Regions from separate parts of the Microbacterium sp. NPDC055521 genome, predicted to be linked through region 3. Evidence: predicted binding sites of a transcription regulator. Region 3 holds the regulator's gene; each other region holds the start of a gene.
What was found. The regulator LexA, encoded in region 3, represses DNA repair genes until DNA is damaged. The targets are predictions, from matches to a motif close to TCGAACANNTGTTCGA.
Positions count from the first base shown of each region.

Region 1: ACWGSM_RS00160 (DUF222 domain-containing protein) is a predicted target of LexA. The motif match lies at 3,291-3,306, and genes of this name have one in related genera.
Region 2: ACWGSM_RS02745 (DUF222 domain-containing protein) is a predicted target of LexA. The motif match lies at 3,701-3,716, and genes of this name have one in related genera.

Region 1 covers NZ_JBSHJX010000001.1:33,800-40,135, forward strand. The annotation lists gene ACWGSM_RS00145 (SNF2-related protein) at 1-2,135, opposite strand, end outside; gene nusB (transcription antitermination factor NusB) at 2,186-2,596, opposite strand; gene efp (elongation factor P) at 2,599-3,162, opposite strand; gene ACWGSM_RS00160 (DUF222 domain-containing protein) at 3,317-4,561, shown strand; gene ACWGSM_RS00165 (TetR/AcrR family transcriptional regulator) at 4,665-5,234, shown strand; gene ACWGSM_RS00170 (DMT family transporter) at 5,231-6,196, shown strand; gene ACWGSM_RS00175 (type II 3-dehydroquinate dehydratase) at 6,199-6,336, opposite strand, start outside.
Region 2 covers NZ_JBSHJX010000002.1:181,120-187,455, reverse strand. The annotation lists gene ACWGSM_RS02755 (M50 family metallopeptidase) at 1-268, shown strand, start outside; gene ACWGSM_RS02750 (chorismate-binding protein) at 332-2,212, opposite strand; gene ACWGSM_RS02745 (DUF222 domain-containing protein) at 2,446-3,603, opposite strand; gene ispG (flavodoxin-dependent (E)-4-hydroxy-3-methylbut-2-enyl-diphosphate synthase) at 3,810-4,961, shown strand; gene ACWGSM_RS02735 (hypothetical protein) at 4,979-5,833, shown strand; gene ACWGSM_RS02730 (RNB domain-containing ribonuclease) at 5,977-6,336, opposite strand, start outside.
Region 3 covers NZ_JBSHJX010000012.1:32,821-39,156, reverse strand. The annotation lists gene metE (5-methyltetrahydropteroyltriglutamate--homocysteine S-methyltransferase) at 1-1,357, shown strand, start outside; gene lexA (transcriptional repressor LexA) at 1,428-2,114, opposite strand; gene ACWGSM_RS11595 (LysM peptidoglycan-binding domain-containing protein) at 2,419-2,796, shown strand; gene ACWGSM_RS11590 (histidinol-phosphate transaminase) at 2,840-3,931, shown strand; gene hisB (imidazoleglycerol-phosphate dehydratase HisB) at 3,928-4,530, shown strand; gene hisH (imidazole glycerol phosphate synthase subunit HisH) at 4,527-5,159, shown strand; gene ACWGSM_RS11575 (MinD/ParA family ATP-binding protein) at 5,208-6,336, opposite strand, start outside.

The DNA of each region.
Region 1 (6,336 bases), on a different contig from region 3:
CGAACGCGCAGGTCGGGGGCGAACCGGCTCGCTTCGCTGCGCCACGTGCCGAGCACTGAGGTGGGTGCGACCACGAGGAAGGGACGCTGCTCCCCCGCCTCCACCGCGTGCGCGATGAGCGCGAGCAGCTGAAGGGTCTTTCCCAGGCCCATGTCGTCGGCGAGGATGCCCCCGAGCCGGTGCTGCCACAGAAAAGCCAGCCAGTCGAGTCCCTGCTGCTGGTAGGGACGCAGCTGGGCGCGGAGGCCCGCAGGCGGTGCGGTGGGAGGCACGCGCTCGATGCCGCGCAGGCCCTCGGCCGTGGCGCGCCAGCTGACCGCCTGCTCCGATTCGTCGGCGAGGTCTTCGAAGTCCTCCCAGAGCGCGGTCTGATAGCGGCTGATCCGCGGGCCTGTCTCCCACTCGGTGAGCGCGCCCGCCTCGTCGATGAGGTCACGCAGCTGCTGCAGGGCGGGATGAGCGAGGGAGAAATACGTGCCGTCGACGAGCATGAGCTTGGTGCGCCGCATGCTCAGCGCGGTGAACAGCGGCGTGAACGGGATGGAGTGTCCGTCGATCTTCACGAGCACTCCGAGGTCGAACCAGTCGGCGTCGGTCGACTCGACGGTCGAGACTGAGATCTCGGGCGTCCCGGTCAGCTCCCTGTACCGGGTTCGACGGCCCGTGACGACGACTTTCACGTCGGAGGCCTCGAACGCGGGCAGGACGTGCGCGGACCACTCGGCCGCGTCGAGCTGTGCAAGGTCGGCGCGATCGCGGAATTCTTCGCGCGTGGCACCGGCCCAGAGCGCCTCGATCTCGCGGAGGCGCCGGTGCTCGGCATCCGGATCGCGGAACGGCTCCGAGCCCTCGGCGACGGCGACGGAGCCGTGCCCGGCGTACTCCCATCCGAATCGATACGTGACGCGGTGCCGGTCTCGGAACGCCACCCGCAGCACCGGCTCGGGCACGGCGAGCGACGGCAGCGCGAGGTGGTCGGGGGCCGTCACCACCGTCTGCCTGGCGAGCACGGGGTACGCCTCGGCGAGGAACGTCTCGCGGTCGTGCGGTGCGACATCGATCGATGCGGGCGTGTTGAGCGCGTTCAGAACGGCGGGTGCGAGCGCGATGCGCGCGATGGTCACGGCGACTCCCGATCCCACCAGTTCCCACCGGTACAGTCCGATGCGCCCGATCGGGCGCAGCTGCGCAGCCGGCGCAGGCCGCCCGTCGAGTACGGCCTCGGCGCCGACGATGAGCCCTCCGCTGTCAGCCGGGTCGATGCGCAGCCCGATCGTCGCGTCCTCGGCGAACTGGACGGCGGTGTGCTTCTGCGTCGAGATGATCGGGATGCCCAGTCCCGCCAGCGCGTCGACGTGCTGCCACAGCAGCGGCGTCTCGACCCGGTCGAGGGCGATCCAGTCACCCGCGGTGCCCGAGAGCAGCGAGTCGCGCGCGATGTTGAGGAAGTCGGTGAACCAGCGCGCCTGGTCGGCATCGAAGCGCGCCGACGAGCGCCGCACGGAGTCCCAGGAAGCCTCGCCGTGGATCCATCGGCCCGTCGACGCGCTGCGCATGAGCGGGCGGACGCAGAGCAGGATCTCACCGTGATCGCCGGCGAGGTCGCGAGGTGTCGCCGTCTGCAGGGCGGCCGGCCCCCACCGGTCGAACGAGTGGCGGGGCCGCGTGCGCAGCTCGATTCCCAGCGCGAGGGGCAGCGCGGACGTCGCCGCGGGCGGAGCGTTCAGCAGCGCACGCCACGCCGGCGGCGGAACGGGGCGGGCGAACGCCCCGAACTGCTCCCACGGCTCGCGCGGCGGCGGCGGGGCGGGGGACGCCGCGGCGGGCCGCTCGGGCGCGCTGTCGAGCGTCTCATCCGCGTCGGCACCGATGAGGATGGCCGCGATCGCGTGCTTACAGGCCGCGGCGACCGGGCACGTGCAGTTGGTCGTCATGATCCGCGGCCCGTCGAAGCGCACCCGGCACCGGTAGGGAGCACGTTCACTGCCGAATACGCCGGCGGTGAGCGTCTGAGATGCGGCATCCCACCGCACGTCGGCGACGCGACCGCGACGGGCGTAGTCGAGCCCGCGCTGGTAGCCGCCGTCGCCCGCCAGGGCGCGCAGCACCGTGGCGGGAGGGCGAGGAGAGCTCATGACAGCATCCTCCCCGTCACCACCGACACGCGCTCAGCGCCGGCTGCGACTCAGATGGATCGGGCGATGCGGGCCAGCACGCCGTGCACGAACCCGCCGGAGTCCTCGGTCGAGAGCTCCTTGGCGAGTTCGACGGCCTCGTCGATTGCGACGGCGGTGGGAACCTCGTCGTTGTAGACGATCTCCCAGGTGCCGATGCGCAGCAGGGCGCGGTCGACGGCGGGCATCCGCTCGAGCTTCCAGTCGTTGCTGTGCGTGGTGATGTGCTCGTCGATCTCATCGCGGTTGTCGATGATGCCGTCGACGATGTCGCGGGCGTACAGCCACGAGGCCTCGCGAGACGGCTCGCTGGCGGCGCGCTTGGCGGCTGCGGCGAGCACGACCGAGAGCTCCTCGCCGCGTACGTCGGCCGAGAAGAGGATGTCGAGGGCGCGCTTGCGCGCCTTGGTGCGGGCGCTCAAGGTCAGTCGTTGACGCGGCCGAGGTAGTCGCCCGTGCGGGTGTCGACCTTGACCTTGGTGCCCTGCTCGAGGAACAGCGGAACCTGGATCTCGTAGCCGGTCTCGAGGGTCGCGGGCTTGGTGCCGGCCGACGAGCGGTCGCCCTGCAGACCGGGCTCGGTGTACGTGACCTCGAGCACGACCGAGGCGGGCAGCTCGATGTAGAGCGGGTTGCCGTTGTTCAGCGCGATCTGCACCTGCTGGTTCTCGAGCATGTAGTTCTTCGCGTCGCCGACGGTGGCCGCGGGGACGTTGATCTGGTCGTAGTCCTCCTGGTCCATGAAGACGAAGCTGTCGCCGTCGGTGTACAGGTAGGTGAAGTCGCGACGGTCGACGTTCTCGATCTCGATCTTCGTGCCGGCGTTGTAGGTCTTGTCGACCGACTTGCCCGTGACGACGTTCTTCAGCTTGGTGCGGACGAAGGCGCCGCCCTTGCCGGGCTTGACGTGCTGGAACTCCACGACGCTCCAGAGCTGTCCGTCGATCTTGATGACGACGCCGTTCTTGATGTCTGCGGTGGATGCCATGGTGATGCGGGTCCGTTCGTTCAGAAGCTTCGAGGGCCGGCGCGGTTGCGCGCGGGAAGGTGGCCAAATAGCGATTCTATCGGATGCCCCGGATCGGCCGATCTGATCGCGTACCACCCTCGACAGATTCGAAGTTTTGTTCTATACTGGTGTGGTGTTCATCGATGAGGAGTCCGGTACGAGCCCGCAGTCTGCGGGCGATGTGCTGAGCGTGCTCCTCGATGACGTGACGTGCTCCGAGGTGGACGCGAACCGGTATGCCGCGCGGCAGGCGCAGCGCGTGGTGGAAGCGGTCGAGTTCGCGCGTCGGCATCCGGAGATCTACACGATCGACGCCGACGTGCAGATGGCCGAGCGGGCGGTGGTGCTGGAGCTGTCGCTGCGGTTGCGGATCTCGCAGGAGCGGGTGCGGGAGCTGTGCTCTGTCGCTGAGACGGCGGCGCGGGATCTGCCGCTGCTGTGGCAGCGCGCCCGTGACGGGTTCGCGTCGATGCACAACGTCGGGGTGATCGTCACCGCCGCCGGCCCGCTCGCCTCCCCGCTCGGCGCGCCGCAGGAGGTTCGGGATGCCGAGGCCGCCGCGCTCGCCCGGCTGGATCAGGCCGCGCACGAGTGGGTGCTGACCTGCTCATCAGCGGTGCTGCGGCAGCGGGCGAAGAAGCTCGTCGACCGGATCACCGGCGACACCGCCGCCCGCCGACACACCCGCGCGATGGCCGACCGACACGTGAGCGTCTCCCCCGCCGGCGATGGGATGTCGTGGATCACCGCGCTTCTTCCCACTCACGACGCGGTCGCCGCGATGCGGCGTCTGACCGCGACGGCGAAGCACATGCAGAAGGCCAAGCGCGAGGGCAGAACACGCAGCCAGATCCGTGCTGACCTGTTCAGCCAATGGCTGCGCGGTGTCGGCACCGCGACGGCGGTGAAGACGAAGCTGTTCGTCACCGTGCCCGTCCAGCTGCTCGCCGGCGACCCGGTCCCGGTGGAGTCCGCGTCGATCGTCGGCGGCGACACGATCGACCCGCTCACCGCGAAGCAGATGTTCCTCGACGCCCGCGGCTTCAGGCGGGTGATCACCGACCCCGTCACAGGCGCGATCGTCGACATGGACCGGCGCACCTACCGGCCCACGCAAGCGCAACGCGACTGGCTGACCCTGGGCCATGGCACCTGCTCCCGCGACGGGTGCACCCGCCTCGCGGTCGACGCCGACCTCGACCACGACCGGCCCTGGGCGAAAGGTGGGACGACGGATCTGAGTCAGCTCCGTCCCCTGTGTCCCCGCGATCACACACTGCGACATCGCACCCGAATCCGGTATCGGACGCGACCCGACCACACCGTGCAGGTCATCTCCTCCACCGGATACACCAGCACCGCACCACCACCCTTCTGACGATCGACCTGCAGAGCATCTTGAGCGGCCAGCGATCTCCGGTCGGCTAGTTCTCGCACGACCCTCCTCTAGGTAGACTGATCTACCTAGAGGAGGGTCGTGGATGCCGAGCGAGGTCACCGTACGGACGAAGTTGCTGGATGCCGCGTCGCGTCTGTTCTACGCAGACGGGATCGCGGCGACGGGTATCAACGCGATCACCGCCGCGGCCGGGGTGGCGCGGATGAGTCTCTACAACAACTTCACATCGAAAGACGAACTGGTGTTGGCATACATCGAGGCCCGCCACGACGAGTGGCTTGCGCTTTACATGGCGCGAGCTGGAGACGGTGCCGGTCCGAAGCGAAGCGTTGTCGCTGTCTTCGACGCCTATATCGATCACGCGGAGATCGGGTACGAGCACGGTTTCCGCGGCTGTGGGCTGTTGAACGCTGCGGCGGAGCTTCCGGTGGGGTCGCCGGGCCGTGGTGCCGTCCGACGACACAAGGCGCAGGTCGAGCAGATCCTCTCCGATCACCTGAGCGAGCTGACCTCGCCCTCTGAAGCTCGCGCGCTGGCGGAACACTGCTCATTCCTTCTTGAGGGTGCGATGGCGCGCGCGGGGCTGGAGGGCAGCTCCCAGCGACTCGAGCACGCGAAGCAGCTCGCCACACGCCTGCTGGTTGCTCTGTGAACCGTGGGCGTCTGTCCGGACTCGCAGCGATCACGGTCACGTCCGTGCTGTGGGGCACCACCGGGACCGCGGCGACGTTTGCGCCCGGTGTGGGTCCTCTCGCGATCGGGTCTGCGGCGTTGGGGATCGGCGGGCTCCTGCAGGCGCTGATCGCCGTGCCCGCATTGCGAGCCGAGTGGGAGGCACTGCGTGACCAGCGATGGATCGTGATCATCGGCGCGCTGGCGGTCGCGATCTATCCCCTCGTGTTCTACAGCTCCATGCACACAGCCGGGGTCGCGGTCGGCTCGGTTGTGTCGCTCGCCTCCGCTCCGCTCGCCTCCGGGATCCTGGAACGGGTTGTGGACAGGCGTCCTCTGAGCCGGTGGTGGATGCTTGCCGCGGCGCTGGGCGTACTCGGCAGCACGTTTCTGTGCGTAGCCAAGATCGAGGACGAGGCCAGCTCTGCATTCCACACGGTTCTGGGCATCGCACTCGGTCTGGTGGCCGGCATCACCTATGCCACCTACTCCTGGGCATCGCACCGGCTGATGAGCGGAGGTACCAGCCGCGGAGCGTCGATGGGCGCCGTGTTCGGCGGCGGTGGCCTTCTTCTTCTGCCGGTCCTCGTCCTCACCGGCGCTTCGCTTCTCGACTCAGGTCAGAACATTGCCGTCACCGCCTACATGGCGCTCGTGCCGATGTTCCTCGGATATCTGCTGTTCGGATACGGCCTCACCAAAGTGCGAGCAAGCACCGCCACCACGGTCACCCTCATCGAACCCGCGATCGCGACGGTCCTTGCCGTCCTTGTCGTCGGTGAGCGTCTCACCACTCTCGGGTGGGTCGGCCTCCTCACCATCGCAGGCGCGCTCGTCATCTTGGCTGTCGCACCCACCAACGCTGATCCCGTTCCGGATGCCGTCTGGATCAGCCGTCGGGGCCCGTCCGAATCTGCGAGCCCGTCCGTTCCGGGCGGCTGAGATCAGAGCAGGGCGGCCAGCTCCCGCACGGCGCGCGCGTAGCCGTCGACTCCCTCGCCGACCACGCGCACGGCGGCGACGTCCTGGAGGTACGAGAAGTGCCGGAACTTCTCTCGGGCGTACACGTCGGAGATGTGCAC
Region 2 (6,336 bases), on a different contig from region 3:
GCTGATGAACCTGCTCGCGGCGCTGAACATCGCCTTGTTCGTGTTCAACCTCATCCCGCTGCTGCCGCTCGACGGCGGCCACGTCGTCGTCGCGCTCTGGGAGGGTCTGAAGCGCACGTGGGCGAAGATCACGGGGCGTGCCGCCCCGAAGCCCGTCGACGCGACCCGGCTGGTTCCGGTGACCGTCGTCGTCGCGGTGCTGCTGATCGGCATGGGTGCGCTGCTGATCGTGGCCGACCTCGTCAAGCCGATGAGCCTGCTCGGCTGACGCTGCTCGGCCGGCCTTCCCGGGCGGCCTTCCCGGCTGGCCTTCCCGGCTGGCCTTCCCACGTCAGATGAGGGCGTGGGCGGCGAGCCGCTCCAGCGTCTCCAGGCCGTCGCGCGACAGGATCGATTCGAGGTGTCCCTGCACCGACGCGAAGCGGTCTCCGCGCAGCGCGTAGACGTCGCCTGTGGAGGCATCCGCCGACACCTCCGCATCCGTCACGGCCGTCGTGCCGGGCGCGACCCGGGCGGTGTAGGTGTTGTAGAAGCCGACCGACGCGTCCTGCCCGAAGACCGGAACCGTCTTCTGCACGCCCTGGTGCGGTGTGTCGAGCGGAACCAGGTCGATGCCGAGCCGGTCGGCGAGGATCTGATGGCTCAGGCACACGGCGAGCAGTGGCGCTCCCGCGTCGCAGCGTCGGGCCACGACCTGCTGCATGCGCGCGATGCGCGGGGAGGCGGTGTCGCGGGGGTCGCCGGGCCCGGGACCGGCGACGACCAGATCTGCGGTGTCGATCGCGTTGTCGGTCACGGTGTCCCACGAGGCGATCTCGACCTCGAGCCCCAGGTGACGCAGCTGGTGGGCGAGCATGGTGGTGAAACGGTCCTCGGCGTCGACGACGAGTGCGCGGCGGCCCGCGAAGCGGCCGCCGGGATGGGCATCCTGCGGCTGCATCCAGAAGTCCGCGAGGCGGGTGTTGCGCGATGCCAGCAGAGCGGCGATCTCGGGATCGTCGGCGAGCCGCACCTCACCCGGCGCATCGTCGCCTCGCGCCTCGGCCGCGCGGTCGCGCTCGATGGCGCCGATCGCGCCCAGCACACCCGCCGCCTTGCCGTGCGTCTCGCTGACCTCGCCGTGCGGGTCGGAGTGGCGTACGAGCGTGGCGCCGACCGGCACGCGCAGCTGTCCGTCGGAGAGATACACCGTGCGGATGAGGATCGGGGCATCCAGATCGTGTCCGCCCTCGCCGTTCGGGGTGAAGAGCGCGGCGACGCCCGAGTAGTACCCGCGGGGGGACCGCTCGTGCCTGCGGATCACCGCGCACGCGTTCTGCATCGGCGAGCCGGTGACGGTGGGGGCGAACATCGTCTCGCGCAGGATGTCGCGCGGGTCGAGGCGACTGCGCCCGCGCAGCATGTACTCGGTGTGGGTGAGTCGCGACATCTCCTTGAGATGCGGGCCGGTGATCCGGCCGCCGTCCGAGCAGACCTGGCTCATCATCTTGAGCTCTTCGTCGACGACCATGAACAGCTCCTCGGTCTCTTTGGTGGACGAGAGGAACTCGGCCAGAGACTCGCGGGTCGCGCCGCCCGCCGGGTGACGGAACGTGCCCGAGATCGGATTCATGGTCACGACGCCCTCGCGTGCGACGACGTGCGCCTCCGGGCTGGCGCCGACGGCGATCTGATCGGGGGTGACGACCGCGAACGTCCAGTACGCCCCGCGCTCGTGCGCGAGCAGCGCGCGGAACCAGGTGAGGGCAGCCGTGCGGTCGTCGGCCTCGAATCTCGCGCGATAGTCGCGCCGGATCACGAAGTTCGCCCCCTCGCCGTGGCCGATCTCGTCGGCGATGACGCGCTCGACTATCTCGGCGTAGTCGTCGTCGGAGATGTCGAACCCGCCGTCGTTCAGCGCGATCGCGGCCTGGGGGAGCACACCCATCAGCTCGGCGCGGTCGAGCCGGAGGTGCTCGGTGACGAGCAGGCAGCGCAGCGGGGTGCCGTCGTCGTGCGCCTCGAATCCGCGCTCGCGCACCTGGCGGTAGGGGACCATGGCGAACACCTCGCGGGCGCCGTCGGGACCGTCGAGCGGAATGTCGGCCAGACGGTCGACGTCGACGATGTCGCCGGTGAGCAGGTCGATGCCGCCCTCACGTGCGATCAGCACGAACGGTGCGTCACGATCGGCCGTGAGCTCTGCCAGTCGGGCGAGCGGAACTGCGGTCATCGGGGTCTCCTCGGTCGGGGATCCGGTGCGGGCAAGAAAAAGACCGCCCCGGAAGGCGGTCTGATCTCGTGGGTACGCGAATCACCGCCTAGAAGGCGGGCCACCAGGTGCGGGTCGCGGACATACCGTGAAAGTAGCACATCGCGGTGCGGGCGATCGGGCGCGTGACGCCGCGCGCAGCCGCTTTCGCTCGCGGAGACAGCCTCTTTCGAACCCCATGCCGCACTCGATCGTCAGAAGGGCGGCGGAGCAGCGCTGCGGAAACCGGTGGGGGAGATGACCTGCGCCGTGTGGTCGGGTCGGGTGCGGTATCGGATGCGGGTGCGATGTCGCATGGTGTGGTCGCGGGGGCAGAGTGGTCGCAGCTGGGTGAGGTCGGTGGTTCCGCCCTTCGCCCAGGGCCGGTCGTGGTCGAGGTCGGCGTCGACGGCGAGGTGGGTGCATCCGTCGCGGGAGCAGGTCCCGTGGTGCAGGGTCAGCCAGTCGCGCTGAGCGCGGGTGGGGCGGTAGGTGCGCCGGTCCATGTCGATGATCACGCCTTTGACGGGGTCGGTGATCAGCCGGTGGAATCCGCGGGCGTCGAGGAAGAGCTGCTTCGCGGTGAGCGGGTCGATCGTGTCGCCGCCCACGATGGACGCGGATTCGACGGGGACTGGTTCGCCGGCGAGCAGCTGCACGGGCACGGTGACGAAGACCTTCGTCTTCACCGCAGTGGGGGTGCCGATGCCGCGCAGCCATGCGCTGAACAGGTCGGCGCGGATCTGATCCCGCGTGCGCCCGTCGCGCTCAAACTTCTGGGTGTGCTTCGCCGTCGCCGTCAGGCGGCGCATCATCGCGACCGCCTCGTGGGTGGGGACCAGGGCGGTGACCCACGACATTCCGTCGCCGGCGGGGGAGCGGCCGACATGCCGGTCGGCCATCGCGCGGGTGTGCCGGCGGGCGGCGGTGTCGCCGGTGATCCGGTCGACGAGCTTCTTCGCCCGCTGCCGCAGCACCGCTGATGAGCAGGTCAGCACCCACTCGTGCGCGGCCTGATCCAGCCGGGCGAGCGCGGCGGCCTCGGCATCCCGAACCTCCTGCGGCGCGCCGAGCGGGGAGGCGAGCGGGCCGGCGGCGGTGACGATCACCCCGACGTTGTGCATCGACGCGAACCCGTCACGGGCGCGCTGCCACAGCAGCGGCAGATCCCGCGCCGCCGTCTCAGCGACAGAGCACAGCTCCCGCACCCGCTCCTGCGAGATCCGCAACCGCAGCGACAGCTCCAGCACGACAGCCCGCTCGGCCATCTGCGCGTCGGCGTCGATCGTGTAGATCTCCGGATGCTGACGAGCGAACTCGACCGCTTCCACCACGCGCTGCGCCTGACGAGCCGCATAACGGTTCGCATCCACCTCAGAACACGTCACATCATCAAGAAGAACACCTAGCACATCACCCGCAGACCGCGGGATCGAGCCGAACTCCTCATCGATGATCACCACACCAGTATAGAACAAAGATTCGAATATGTCTACACCTGTATCGCGGCAGATCTTGCCCCGGACACGAAGCGGTCGACTTCCAGCCGACGCCGATCGGGCGGCGGTAGCCTGGATGCGTGCCTGCAGTGAATCTTGGGATGCCGCGCATCCCCGAAGTCCTCGCCCCACGTCGCAAGTCCCGTCAGATCCGGGTCGGCAAGGTCCTGGTCGGCGGCGACGCCCCCGTCAGCGTCCAGTCGATGACGACGACGAAGACCACCGACATCAACGGCACACTGCAGCAGATCGCCGAGCTCACGGCATCCGGCTGCGAGATCGTCCGCGTCGCGGTGCCGTCGCAGGACGACGCCGATGTGCTGCACATCATCGCGAAGAAGAGCCAGATCCCGGTGATCGCCGACATCCACTTCCAGCCGAAGTACGTGTTCCAGGCGATCGACGCCGGCTGTGCGGCGGTGCGCGTCAACCCGGGCAACATCCGCAAGTTCGACGATCAGGTGGGCGCCATAGCCAAGGCCGCGCAGGATGCGGGCGTGTCGCTGCGCATCGGCGTGAACGCCGGCTCGCTCGACCCGCGACTGCTCGAGAAGTACGGCAAGGCGACCCCCGAGGCGCTCGTCGAGAGCGCGGTGTGGGAGGCGTCGCTCTTCGAGGAGCACGACTTCCACGACTTCAAGATCTCGGTCAAGCACAACGACCCCGTCGTGATGGTCAAGGCGTACCGCCAGCTGGCCGAGCGCGGTGACTGGCCGCTGCACCTCGGCGTGACCGAGGCCGGTCCGGCGTTCCAGGGCACGATCAAGAGCGCCACCGCGTTCGGCATCCTGCTGGGCGAGGGCATCGGCGACACCATCCGTGTCTCGCTCTCGGCGCCCCCGGCTGAAGAGGTGAAGGTCGGCCACCAGATCCTGCAGTCGCTGAACCTTCGCGAGCGCAAGCTCGAGATCGTGTCTTGCCCCTCGTGCGGTCGTGCGCAGGTCGACGTCTACTCGCTCGCCGATGACGTCACCGAAGGGCTCAAGGACATGACGGTCCCGCTGCGCGTCGCCGTGATGGGCTGCGTCGTGAACGGCCCCGGCGAAGCGCGCGAGGCGGACCTCGGCGTCGCATCGGGCAACGGCAAGGGGCAGATCTTCGTCAAGGGAGAGGTCATCAAGACCGTGCCCGAGGCCGACATCGTCGCCACGCTCATCGAAGAGGCGAACCGCATCGCCGCTGAGATGGGCTCCGACGCCCCGCTCGGCACCGCCCAGGTCATCACCGGCTGACGCGTCAGGAGGAATCCATGCAGTCGACGCTCGTCTCGTTCCCCGATGGCGCACTGGCCGGCGAAGGCGAGGTGCTTCTCGTAGATCAGGCCGCCTCGATCGTCGTGGTCGACGCGACCCCGTTCCATCCCGTCGACCACACCTGGCCCGACCAGCCCGGAGATTCCGGCGCGATCACCATCGGCGACGTGCGGGTGCGCGTGACCGAGGCCGTGATGGCCGCGATCAGCGACGAGGGAGCGCTGGCTGTCGGCTCCGACATCCCCGTCAAGCGCGGTGGCGAGGGCTGGACGTGGATGGTCGGCCACCGCACCGAGGGGGCGATCCCCGCCGACATCGCTATCGGTGCGCGGGTCACGCTGACGGTGGATGCCGATCACCGGGCCTCACTGAGCCGAGGGCACACCGCGTGCCACCTGGCGTCCCTCGCCCTCGACGCGGCGGTGGCCGACCTGTGGCGCAAGGAGATCGGCACCGACCCGCTCGGCAATCCCGACTTCGAGGGGAAGGCGAACCAGTCCAGCCGCATCCACGCCGACGGCAGCGTCGACGAGTATCGCCTGGGCAAGAGCCTGCGCAAGGCAGGCTTCGACTCCGAGGGGTTCGCGGCCTCGCTGGCCGAGCGTGAGACGCGGATCAACGAGACCCTCGCCGGCTGGATCGCCTCGGCGGGTCGGAGTCGCATCGATGTCGACGGGCCGAGCATCATCGACCGTCGCACCTGGCGCTGCACGCTGCCCGAGGGCGAGGTCGGATTCCTCTGCGGTGGCACGCACGTGCAGTCCCTCGCCGAGTTCGCGTCGATCACGGTGTCACTCGACCTCGGCGATCCGCAGCTGCTCGTGATGACGACGACCGCAGTGCCCGCCTGATCACCCGTCGTTGATCCACACCGCCTCGAGGATCCGCTCGGCATCCTCGTGACCGAGTCCCGCGCGCCTGGCCGTCACCGCGAACGAGCGAGCGTCACGCACCACGTCCCGCGGGATCGATGTCCCGCGGCACTCGAAGCGACTCAGATCGCGCTGAGGTCGACGGTCCCCAGCGAGACGTCCACCCCGCTGACGCGAAGACGCACGCGCGATCCGGGTGAGGTTCCGACGGGCACCGGTGCGGTGGCGGTCACGGCAGGTTCGGCGATCTGCACGGTCGCACGCCCCTCGCCGCGCATCTCGATGACGGTCGCCTCGATCACCTGCCCGGCCAGCGGTCGAAGCAGTGCGGCCTCGACACGGTTGATCGTCTCGGCGTTCAGCGTGGATGCCCGCTGCGCTGACTGCTGCATCAGCGCCGGCAGCTCCGCCAGTGAATCCCGCGCCCACTCCGGTGCAGGGCGGCCCTCCGCCGCGGCGACGCAGATCGCCAGCGACCACCG
Region 3 (6,336 bases):
CGAGTCGCTGCGCGCGCTCGGCGCGGCCGCGGTGTCGGCATCCACCTCGACCTCGCTGCTGCACGTGCCGCACGACGTCGACGACGAGACGGCACTCGATCCGCGTCTGGTCTCGTGGCTCGCCTTCGCCGACCAGAAGGTCGGCCAGGTCGTCACCCTCGCGCGGGGGCTGGGCCGGGGCCGGGAGGCCATCGCCGACGCGCTGGATGCGGCATCCGCAGCCCTCGCCGACCGGCATGCCGCCCCCGGCGTGCGCGACGGGGCGGTGCGCGGGCACGAGGTCGCCGAGGCGGAGTTCTCGCGCGTCTCGTATGCCGAGCGCGAGAGCGCGCAGCGGGCGCTGAACCTGCCCGCACTGCCCCTGACGACGATCGGCTCGTTCCCGCAGACCGGCGACATCCGCAGGGCCCGCGCCCAGTTCCTGCGCGGCGAGCTGCCCGCCGACGACTACGACGACTTCCTGCGCCGCGAGATCGACCAGGTCGTCGCCCTGCAGGAGGAGCTCGGCCTCGACGTGCTCGTGCACGGCGAGCCCGAGCGCAACGACATGGTGCAGTACTTCGCCGAGCACCTCGACGGGTTCGCCGTCACCCAGCACGGCTGGGTGCAGTCCTACGGCTCGCGCGCCACCCGGCCCTCGATCCTCTGGGGAGACGTGTCGCGCCCGGCGCCGATCACCGTCTCGTGGGCCGCGTACGCCCAGTCGCTCAGCGCGAAGCCGGTCAAGGGCATGCTCACCGGTCCCGTGACGATTCTCGCGTGGTCGTTCGTACGCGACGACCAGCCGCTCGGCGAGACCGCCGATCAGGTCGCCCTCGCCCTGCGAGACGAGATCACCGACCTCGAGGCCGCCGGTATCGCGATCATCCAGGTCGACGAGCCGGCGCTGCGCGAGCTGCTGCCGCTGAAGGCGGCGGATCAGGCCGACTACCTCGACTGGTCGGTGCGCTCGTTCCGCCTCGCGACCGCCGGTGCCGCTGCGGCGACGCAGATCCACACGCACCTCTGCTACTCGGAGTTCGGCGTGGTGATCGATGCGATCCGCGCCCTCGACGCCGATGTGACCTCGATCGAGGCCGCGCGCAGCCGCATGGAGGTCGTCGCCGACATCGCGCGCTTCGGCTTCGATCACGGGGTCGGCCCCGGCGTGTACGACATCCACTCGCCGCGGGTGCCCAGCGTCGACGAGATCGAGGCTCTGCTGCGCCGCGCCGTCGACGAGCTGCCGCTGCGGCAGCTGTGGGTGAACCCCGACTGCGGTCTGAAGACCCGCGCCTACGAGGAGACCGTCGAGTCGCTGCGCAACATCGTCGAGGCCACCCGGCGCGTCCGTGAGGACGTCGCGGTCGCCGTCTGACGCCCGTCCAGCAAGAGAGGCGCCCCTTCCCGACCGGGAAGCGGCGCCTCTCTCCGTCGCAGGCGCGCGATCAGACCGAGCGGAGCACCGCGACGACCTTGCCGAGCACGACCGCCTCGTCGCCGAGGATGGGCTCGAACGCCGAGTTGCGGGGCAGCAGCCAGGTGTGCCCGTCTCGCCGGCGGAAGGTCTTCACCGTCGCCTCCCCATCGATCATGGCGGCGACGATCTCGCCGTTCTCGGCATTGTTCTGCGTGCGCACGACGACCCAGTCGCCGTCGCAGATCGCCGCGTCGATCATCGACTCGCCGTTGACTTTCAGCATGAACAGATCGCCCTTGCCCACCAGCTGCCTCGGCAGCGGGAAGATCTCCTCCACCTGCTGGTCGGCCGTGATCGGCACTCCCGCGGCGATCTGGCCGACGAGGGGCACCAGCGCGGCGTCCCCTACGGACGGGGCGGTGTCGGCGGGGTTCTCGGTACCGCTGCCGGGAAGGTCGATCAGCACCTCCATCGCGCGGGTCTTGCCCGGGTCGCGGCGCAGGTAGCCGCTCAGCTCGAGCTGCCCGAGCTGGTGAGTGACGCTCGAGAGCGACTTCAGCCCCACCGCGTCGCCGATCTCGCGCATGCTCGGCGGGTAGCCGTGGCGGGCGATCGAGGTCTGGATCACCTCGAGGATCGCCATCTGCTTGGGGCTCAGGCTCTTGCGGCGTCGCGTGCGGGGAGCCTCGGCTGCGGTCTCGGGGGTGTCGCTCATGGATGCTCCTTCATACCCTCACACGGTCGGATCCGCGTCGTCGCGGGGATCCGGTTCGAATGTCGGTGGCCCATGGTGGGCTGACTTCATCGAAACCGTATCCGAGTTCGCCCGGATAACGGAAGATCTGTTCGAGCGTGTCGCAGAAGTGACGGCACGGTATTCGAAGAATTCTTGACAGATGTTCGATATCGAAGATACATTCGGAACGTAGCTTCGCATCCGGCATCCCCGGCCGGATGCCGGATGCGAAAGCTGCACCCCTTCCGCCCGAAGGGCGGAGGAGAGCGAAGAGGAGCATCACATGAGCACCACCAGCATCCAGGCCCCCGAGACCTTCACGGTCACGGCCGCTGCACGGCGTTCTGTCTCGACCCGGCTGCGCCTCACGGCGCGCGGTCGTCGTCTGCTCGCCGCCCTCGCCGCCGCACCGGTCATCGCAGGCATCGCCGTCTCCCTTCTGGCCGGCGGCTCGGCTGTCGCGTCCGGTGAGAGTGAGCCGGTCGCCTTCGAGACCGTGACGGTTCTGCCCGGTGACACGCTGTGGTCTATCGCAGCCGAGGCAGCACCCGCCTCCGATCCGCGCGACGTCATCGACGACATCAAGCGTCTCAACGACCTCACCACCGGCATGATCCAGGTAGGCACGTCGATCGCGATCCCGACGGCCTACTCCGGGTGAGCGCGCCGTCATCCGCGGCGGCGCGCGCGATGCGCGGCCTACGATGGAGCATGTGACATCCCTCGATGAGCTGCCCCTCCGCGCCGACCTGCGCGGGCTCACGCCGTACGGTGCCCCGCAGGCGCCGCTCCCGGTCGCTCTGAACGTCAACGAGAACACGCATCGGGTTCCCGACGAGGTCGCCAGCGACATCCTCGACGACATCGCCCTCGCGCTGCGCGACGTCAACCGCTACCCCGACCGTGAGTTCACGCAGCTGCGAGAGGCGTTCGCCGCGTACCTCGGTCACGGGCTGACGGCCGAGCAGATCTGGGCGGGCAACGGCTCGAACGAGGTGCTGCAGCACATCATGCAGGCGTTCGCCGGCCCGGGCCGCACCGCCTTCGGGTTCGCGCCCACCTACTCGATGTACCCGCTGATCACGCAGGGCACGGGCGCGCAGTGGCTCGCGGGCGCCCGGCACGACGACTTCACGCTCGACCCCGATGATGCCGCGCGGCAGGTCGCCGAGGCAGACCCCGACGTCGTCATCCTGTGCACCCCGAACAACCCCACCGGCACCCCGCTGGGACTCGACGTCATCGAGGCCGTCTACGACGCGACGCGCGGCGTCGTGATCGTCGATGAGGCCTACCAGGAGTTCGCCCCGCACGACGCCCCCTCGGCGCTGAGCCTGCTGGCCGGCCGGCCGCGGCTCGCCGTCTCGCGCACGATGAGCAAGGCCTTCGCCTTCGCCGGCGCCCGGGTGGGCTATCTGGCCGCCGACCCGGCGTTCATCGATGCGCTGCGGCTCGTGCGCCTTCCCTACCACCTCAGTGCTCTCACGCAGGCCGCAGCCGTTGCGGCGCTGCGCAACTCGTCGACCATGCTGCAGATGGTCGACGAGATCGTCGAGCAGCGTGAGCGCATCTCGGCCACGCTCGAGGCCCTCGGATACCGGCCGCACGCCTCGTGGTCGAACTTCGTGCTGTTCGGCGGAGTCGACGACCCGCAGGCCCTCTGGCGTGCACTGTACGACCGCGGAGTGCTCATCCGCGACGTCGGAATCCCGCATCACCTGCGTGTCTCCGCCGGCACCGAAGCCGAGACCACCGCATTCCTGGAAGCCCTCGCGTCGATTGGATCGCCCGCATGACCACCCGCACCGCCCGCCGAACCCGCAGCACCTCCGAGTCGACCGTCGAGGTCGTCATCGACCTCGACGGCACGGGACGCAGCGACATCGACACGAGCGTTCCGTTCTTCGACCACATGCTCACGGCGTTCGCGAAGCACTCGCTCACCGACCTCACGGTGCGCGCCACCGGCGACACGCACATCGACGCGCACCACACGGTCGAGGACATCTCGATCGTGCTCGGCCAGGCGATCCGCGAAGCGCTCGGCGACAAGGCGGGCATCTCGCGCTACGGCGATGCGCTGGTGCCCCTCGACGAGGCTCTCGCTCAGGCCGTGGTCGACATCTCGGGCCGCCCGTTCCTCGTGCACGACGGTGAGCCCGCGGGCTTCGAGTTCCACCTCATCGGCGGTCACTTCACCGGATCGCTGGTGCGCCACGTGTTCGAGGCGATCACCCTCAACGCCGGCCTGACCGTGCACGTGCGCCTCCTCGGGGGCCGCGACCCGCACCACATCGCCGAAGCCGAATTCAAGGCGTTCGCCCGCGCGTTCCGTCAGGCAAAGGCCGTCGACCCGCTCGTCGACGGCATCCCCTCGACCAAGGGCGCGCTGTGACCGAGCGTCGTGTCGTCGTCTTCGACTACGACTCCGGCAACGTGCACTCCGCCGTGAAGGCTCTGGCCGCAGCGGGGGCCGAGGTCGAGCTCACGCGTGATCGCAGCCGGGCCCTCGAGGCGGACGGACTGCTCGTGCCCGGCGTGGGCGCCTTCGCCGCGGTTCGCGACGCGCTGGTCGCACACGGCGGTGACGAGATCATCGACCGGCGCCTGGCCGGCGGACGCCCGGTGCTCGGCATCTGCGTCGGCATGCAGGTGATGTTCGAGCGCGGCGTCGAGCGCGGCCAGCCCGCCGAGGGGCTGGGTGAGTGGCCGGGCACGGTGGCCGAGCTGGACGCCCCCGTGCTGCCGCACATGGGCTGGAACACGGTCGAGCCGGGGGAGGGCAGCGTGCTCTTCGACGGTATCGAGGACGAGCGCTTCTACTTCCTGCACTCGTACGCCGCCACCGCGTGGGAGCTCGACGTCATCGCGCCGTTCCCGCAGCCGGCCGTGACGTGGGCGACTCACGGTGAGCGCTTCATCGCCGCCGTCGAGAACGGTCCGCTCTCGGCGACGCAGTTCCACCCCGAGAAGTCGGGGGAAGCGGGCATCCGGCTGCTGCGCAACTGGATCGGATCGCTCTGATCGGACCGCGGGTGTGACGAGCGCACCGAAGGGCGCTCGTCCCCGTGATCAGAGCCCGCGTGCGACGGCGGCGCCCGCCGCCAGCCAGGCCGACTGCGTCGCCGGCGCGAGGGCGCCCAGCCTCAGATGGCCGTCGACCATCTCGTGGTCGAACGGAATCGCGACCACCTCTCGTGCCAGGTCGCGGTAGCCGGACACCACCTGGTCGACATCGGCCGCCGTGGCCTTGGGGTCGGCCTGAGTGACGACGACCACCGATCGGCGGGCGAGCCGCGCCGACCGCTCGTCACGGTCCTCGAGCGCCTCGAGCAGCAGAGCACCGGCCTCGGCGTGATCGTCGCGAGTCGTGGTCGCCACGACGAGCTGATCGGCGTGGTCGATCATGCGCAGCCACATCGGGTCGGACTCGTCGTTGCCGGAGTCGATGATGATCAGACGGTAGTACTTCGCCGCCACGGCGTGGATCGCATCGATGTCCTCCGAGCGCAGACGGTTCTCCTGCGCGAGCCGCATGGGCTTCGAACGCAGCACGTCGTACTTCTCACGCGCCTGGTGATGCACGTAGCGGGCGAGGTCGGCCGACTGGGCTCCCGCGCCCAGCAGGCGATCGGTCTCGGGGAGCAGCTCGAACAGCGTGTGATCGTGCGGGCCGGTGTCGGTGCGCCAGCCCAGGGTGCCACGGGTCTGATTGTTGTCCCAGGCGAGCACTCCTGCCCCGCCGAACCGCGCGAAGACGGCGGAGAGCAGAACCGTCGAGGGAGTCTTGCCCGCGCCGCCCTTGCCGTTCACCACGGCGATCGTGCGCGGACCAGGCCAGTGCTGGCTGACAAGCAGCTCGTTGTCGCGCACTGCGCGCTCCGCTGCGCCGGGGGCGAGCGAGAACCCGATCCGGTTCAGCATGCCGCGGGCGCCCGTCTTGGCCGGCTCCTCGTGGGGCTCGTGCTGCAGGAAGGACGGCCGCTCGCGCTGTTCACGTCGCGATGCGGACGCCGGGGATGCCGGGGTCGCGACGGACGGGGAGGCCGACGCCGGAGCGGGTGCGGGCGTCGCGGTTGCAGGCACGGATGCGGCATCGGGGACGGATGCCGGTGCCGGGACTGTTGGAGCTGCAGGAGCCGCCGAGGATGCCGGCTCCGGAGCGCTGGACGCGCGGTGATACCGGGGCGCCTCGGCGGGC